Alkalihalophilus pseudofirmus: one gene and its partner. The protein of the gene in region 1 binds, or shares a complex with, the protein of each later gene. Links are inferred from orthologs where the notes say so. Each region holds a gene or a part of one and is shown on either strand. Other genes may lie near its edges. The genes, in order: rplI and rpmF.

Region 1 (3,073 bases):
AATTAGAACGCTGACAGGCAAAGAAAAAGTTCCTATTACTCTTAGTATCGGGGTGGGTACGGGTGAGACCTCCTTGCGCGAGCTAGGAAAGCTTGCTCAGTCAAGTTTAGACTTGGCTTTAGGACGCGGCGGAGACCAGGTAGCCATCAAGCAAAAGAACGGAAAAGTCCGCTTTTATGGTGGAAAGTCAAATGCAATGGAAAAACGGACACGTGTTAGAGCAAGGGTCATTTCACACGCGCTGCGTGATTTTGTCCTTGAAAGTGACCGTGTCATCATAATGGGCCACAAAAATCCGGATATGGATTCAATTGGTGCTGCGATTGGTGTTTTGAAAATTGCTGAAGTAAATGGGAAGGAAGGCTTTGTCGTCCTTGATCCGAGTGATATTAACCACGATGTTCAAAAGTTAATGGAAGAAGTTGAAAGTCATGAGGATCTTTGGTCGCAATTTGTTACACCAGATGAGGTTCTAGATTATGTGACAGATGACACACTTCTTGTCGTTGTAGATACGCATAAACCTTCTCTTGTGATGGAACCTAAGCTGCTTCCTAAAGTGGACCGGATCATTGTCCTTGATCACCATAGACGCGGTGAAGAGTTTATTGAGGATCCTGTTCTTGTGTATATGGAACCTTATGCTTCATCGACAGCAGAATTGGTTACAGAACTGCTGGAATACCAGCCGAAGCAGCTTAAGATGGACAGGCTTGAAGCAACATCGCTCCTTGCCGGAATTATTGTAGATACAAAGAGTTTTGCTGTGCGCACGGGTGCAAGAACCTTCGATGCGGCGTCATTCCTCCGCTCAAACGGGGCGGATACAACATTGGTTCAAAAGCTGCTTAAAGAAGACATGGACCAATATGTAAAGCGTGCTAAGCTGATTGAGAATGCAGAGGTATATCGCGAGGGAATGGCGATTGCTGTAGCTGATGAAAGTGAGAGCTTAAGCCAGATTGTCATTGCTCAAGCAGCTGATACCTTGCTTACAATGAAAGACGTAGCTGCATCCTTTGTGATTTCAAAGAGAAAAGATGATATGGTAAGCATAAGCGCCCGTTCGCTGGGTGATGTGAACGTCCAAGTCATTATGGAACGTTTAGAAGGCGGAGGACACCTTTCCAATGCTGCTACACAATTACAAGGTGTTACTCTCCAAGAGGCGAGAGAGAAACTAGAGAAGGCCATAGATGAAAGTTTAGAAGGGGGACAATAAGATGAAAGTTATTTTCTTAGAAGATGTTAAAGGTAAAGGAAAAAAAGGTGAGTTAAAGAATGTATCTGAAGGATATGCGCGTAATTACCTGCTTCCTAATAACTTAGCGGTTGAAGCAACAAAAGGAAATGTCGCTAATCTTAAAGCCCAAAAAAACAGCGAGCAGAAGAAAGCCGCAGAAGAGCTTGAGGCTGCGAAAAAATACAAAGAAGAGCTTGAAGCCTTAACGGTAGAAATTAAAGCCAAATCAGGAGAAGGCGGCCGTTTATTCGGTGCCGTATCAACAAAACAGATAGCGGAAACACTTTCCGGTATGAAAATGAAGGTAGATAAGCGTAAAATAATGCTTAACGACCCTATTCGCTCACTAGGGTATACGAATGTTCCTATTAAAATTCACCCAGAAGTGATAGCAACAGTGAAAGTTCACGTAGTAGAAAGCGAATAAATAAAGAAATACGCTTTTCTTTAGACGGTCTGATCTCTCTAGGTGCCAAGAATATCTTGCAATTCCTAGCAAGGTCAGACCGTTTTCATTTTTTTATATTCGTTCTTATTTTTATATTTATTTTTTTTATAGAAAGGAAGTAGTGCCATGAGTGATTTATTTGCTGATCGTACCCCGCCGCAAAATATAGAAGCCGAACAAGCGGTACTCGGTGCGATCTTTTTAGCTGATGTAGCACTCGTCACCGCATCTGAACGCTTACTGCCTGAAGACTTTTACCGGGCCGCGCACCAGCGCGTGTATCAGGTGATGCTTGAGTTGGCAGAAAAAGGTGAACCGGTTGACCTAGTAACCGTAACTTCAGAGCTGCAAGACCGTAAATGGCTTGATGATATTGGCGGAGTAGCTTATTTAAGTGACTTAGCAAACGCCGTACCGACGGCAGCTAATGTGGAATATTACAGTAAAATTGTTGAAGAAAAATCAGTGCTGCGCCGTCTAATTAAGGTAGCGACGAATATTGCAGCGGACGGGTATACGAGCGAGGATGAAGTTGATGCGATACTCGATGATGCGGAAAAAACGATCTTAGATGTTGCCCAGCGCAAAAATACAAGTGCTTTTATTTCCATTAAAGACGTTCTCGTTGAAACGTATGATCAAATTGAATTGCTTCAAAACCAAAAAGGAGACATTACAGGGATCCCGACTGGGTTTGTTGAGCTTGATAATATGACAGCAGGGTTTCAGCGGAATGATTTAATTATTGTGGCCGCTCGTCCTTCTGTTGGTAAGACCGCTTTTGCTTTAAATATCGCTCAAAATGTAGCCACTAAAACAGACGAGAATGTCGCTATCTTTAGTCTAGAGATGGGAGCGAGTCAGCTTGTTCAGCGTATGCTTTGTGCGGAAGGAAATATTGATGCTCAGAGAATGCGTACAGGTGCTCTAACAGCAGAAGACTGGCAGAAGCTCACGATGGCAATGGGCAGCCTTGCTAAAGCTGGTATATATATAGATGATACTCCAGGCGTGAAGGTTAATGACATTCGTGCTAAGTGCAGGCGTCTAAAGCAGGAGCAGGGACTTGGTATGATCATGATTGACTATTTACAGCTGATCCAAGGAAACGGTCGAAGCGGCGAGAACCGTCAACAGGAAGTTTCAGAAATCTCTCGTACCCTAAAAGCGATTGCTCGTGAACTAGAGGTCCCTGTAATCGCCCTGTCACAGCTGTCTCGTGGCGTAGAGTCGAGACAAGATAAACGACCAATGATGTCTGATATTCGTGAATCTGGAAGTATTGAGCAGGATGCTGATATCGTTGCGTTCTTATATCGTGATGATTACTATGATAAAGAATCAGAGAATCAGAATATTATCGAAATCATTATAGCCAAACA
Region 2 (3,126 bases), 1.4 Mb from region 1 along the record:
GACGTGTTTGATGCCAGTCAAATCACCTTTTTCTGACATCACCTTCTTCCGAATACTCGTTGCACTGGCGATAGGATGATCGGTCACTTTAGGGTCATGGTAGTTGGCGCTAGTCCTTTTAGTTGTCTGTGTCTCTATATTGAAGTCAGAATCAATGATAGCTTTTGTGTAATGATAACCTAGAATGTTATTAGGCTCACTCAGTGACAGAATAGAATCATGTTGATCTAGACTGTTAAACGCTTCCATACAGGCTCTTGGGTAGCTGACTCCGGCTTGGAGTTGATTTCGTACTAATTCATCCCAAGCATCTTTATGTGTATGCATAAAGTTGACGAGACGAATGAAAGGCTCGATTTCTCCAACTTCACTCCCGAAATTAATACAGTCTACTTTTAAATGGTTCAGAATACGCACAGCTCCTTCTGCAAAGGTCTGCGCTTTTTGAGTAGAGTATGCATACGGTAGTTCCACAATAACATCTACACCTGAATGAAGCGCCATTTCAGCACGCTCCCATTTAGAGATAATAGCAGGCTCCCCTCTTTGCAAAAAGGACCCGCTCATAACAGCCACTACTACATCGGCTTGACTCATCCGGCGAGCTTCTTGTAGGTGATAGGCATGTCCATTATGCAACGGATTATATTCGACAACGACCCCAACAGACTTCATTCAAATCCCTCATTTCAATGTCTTACTCAGCTTTCTTTACTAAGCTATCACAACATGGTACAATATGTCTTATTGCGAAGATTAAACGAAAAAATATTCGTTTAATCTTTTTATGTGTTTTCTTTGACTACATTATCGGTTTGTTGCCTATATTATAGACAAAACTGTGTAAAGAAAAAAGGTTGACAAACAAATAGCGTAAGTCTATAATTACTTTTGTTGCCCAAGAGGTGATTGATCATGAAATGGACATTGCAACAGCTGCAAATTGCTAAGCATAAACCTTTTATTTTTGATGAAACGATCGATTTATCAGATTTAAAAGAACAAAATGCTGAAATTCGCAACATATCTCCTATTCGAGTTCAGGGGGAGTTGACTTATTCAGGTCAGCTTTTAACGTTTAGCCTTCATATTACTGGAGAATTAACGCTTCCTTGTTCACGAACATTAGTGGATGTTTTATTCCCAATAGATCTTAAGGTGATTGAGCAGTTCCGACCTGAGAACGCGTATCACATTTCAAAAGAAGATCATGAAGAAGCGAATGTCATTACTGGAGACCTGGTAGATTTAACACCAGCGATTAAAGAGTATATTCTTCTTGAAATTCCGCTTCAAGTGTATGCTGAAAATCAAGAGGATCCACAAGCTCCCCCTTCAGGAAAAGGATGGGGAATTGTGACTGAAGAAGATCAAGAAAAGAAAGTAGATCCGAGACTTGCGGATCTAGCGAAATTTTTTGATGACAAGAAGTAAGAAAATCGAAGCACCGACATTTGCTCGGCCCTTCATTTCATACAAGCTAGCTTTCGTTTAATATGAACTAGTAATCATTTAAATCCTGTAAGGAGGTGGGAATGATGGCAGTACCTTTTAGAAGAACTTCTAAAACTCGCAAAAATAAGCGTCGTACTCACTACAAATTAGCAGTACCTGGCATGACTAAATGCCCTGAGTGTGGAGAATTAAAACTTGCTCACCGCGTATGTAAAGAGTGTGGCTCATACAAAGGCCAAGACGTAATCAGCAAGTAATATTGACGTGATAACAACGTATAAGCAAGGAGCTTTTAGCTCCTTGCTTATTTTTTTATGAAAAGGAATTTATGAGAATTTGTCGAATCAATGTTTTAGAAGGGGGAATCAACAGTGAAGAAAGTAAATATTGTACAAGAGAATGAGGTTACATGGATTATATTGAATAGAGAAGAACTTAGAAACGCAATAGATGAAGAAGTGATGGATGAGCTCTTGCAAGGACTCAAAATAGCTCGAGATGACGATAGTAAAGTAGTCATCTTTACCGGAGAAGGCGATACGGCCTTTTGTTCAGGCGGGGATCTCTCTGTATTCCATAAGCTGAAGACAGAGGAAGAGGCCTTAGGGATGTTAAGTAAAATGCGAAACGTCTTAGAAGAAATTTTCTTCTTTCCAAAGCTTACTGTGTGTGCGTTAAACGGTGTGGCAGTCGGGGGAGGCTGTGAATTAGCATCTTCTTGTGATATTAGGATAGCTGCTCCTCATGTTAAAGTTGGTTTTATTCAAGGGAAGCTTGGCATTACGACAGGATGGGGTGGTGCGTCTATGCTATATGAGAGACTTCCTCAGCCAGCAGCGATGGAAATGTTAATGACGGCGAAAATATATAAGGCAGATGAAGCGAGAGCGCTTGGTTACCTGCAAGGTATTATTTTAGGAGAACCTTTTAGAAGCGGAGTGCTTGAGTGGCTCACTCCATATATTGAGTTAGAAAAAGGAGTCCTAGAAGCATATAAATCTAGATTTACAGGTAAGCTGGATCGAAAAGCATTTTCAAGCAGAATGCGGGCAGAAACCGCAGAATGTGCGAGACTATGGGAAACAGATGCTCATCATCAAGCAGTAGATGCTTTTTTAAATCGTACATAATAGGTTTGTTATAGAATAATTAAACACTTGGCGAATAGAGTTCATATAAGTAGGACATAATCTCTTACTAGAACAAAGTCTATCTCCTCTAGTAACTGCATACTATCAATTAAGGATTGCGCACTATGGTTAGCGTACGATCATTTACGTACCGTGGTTTGCACAGATTGGTTCGTCTATTAATGAATCAACGCATTAATGAATCAACATTAATGAACCAATGAAAGTAAAGGAGGGTATTTGATGACAACTATTCGTCAAGATGCTTGGAGTACAGATGAAGATTTAATATTAGCAGAGGTTGTCCTACGACATATTAGGGAGGGCAGCACTCAATTAGCGGCCTTTGAAGAGGTAGGAGAGCGCCTTTCTAGAACGAGTGCTGCTTGCGGGTTTCGCTGGAACTCTGCTATTAGAAAAAAATATGAATCTGCTATTAGTTTAGCTAAGAAGCAGCGCTCTAAGGCAAAGGTTGCTGCAGAGCCTTTTGAGGCCAGTGTTGAAGAAGAGATACGTACTGATGCTATAGGAGATTCTATTC

The links.
Region 2: rplI (region 1) and rpmF share a complex: the UniProt entries of both Bacillus subtilis proteins name them as parts of the 50S ribosomal subunit. The link is inferred for Alkalihalophilus pseudofirmus from one-to-one orthologs.

Annotation. Positions count from the first base shown.
Region 1 is NZ_CP117835.1:4,057,414-4,060,486, reverse strand. What follows is about bases 206-2,946. They hold rplI (50S ribosomal protein L9), read left to right. Parts: upstream 206-1,223; coding sequence 1,224-1,670; downstream 1,671-2,946. Other genes in these bases: dnaB (replicative DNA helicase), read left to right, coding at 1,818-2,946; PQ478_RS21110 (DHH family phosphoesterase), read left to right, coding at 206-1,222. In the rest of the region: more of PQ478_RS21110, read left to right, coding at 1-205; more of dnaB, read left to right, coding at 2,947-3,073. UniProt on the Bacillus subtilis protein: Binds to the 23S rRNA.
Region 2 is NZ_CP117835.1:2,704,871-2,707,996, reverse strand. What follows is about bases 332-3,125. They hold rpmF (50S ribosomal protein L32), read left to right. Parts: upstream 332-1,538; coding sequence 1,539-1,712; downstream 1,713-3,125. Other genes in these bases: PQ478_RS14430 (RsfA family transcriptional regulator), read left to right, coding at 2,829-3,125; PQ478_RS14435 (enoyl-CoA hydratase/isomerase family protein), read left to right, coding at 1,827-2,585; PQ478_RS14445 (YceD family protein), read left to right, coding at 916-1,434; PQ478_RS14450 (nucleotidyltransferase), read right to left, coding at 332-675. In the rest of the region: more of PQ478_RS14450, read right to left, coding at 1-331; more of PQ478_RS14430, read left to right, coding at 3,126-3,126.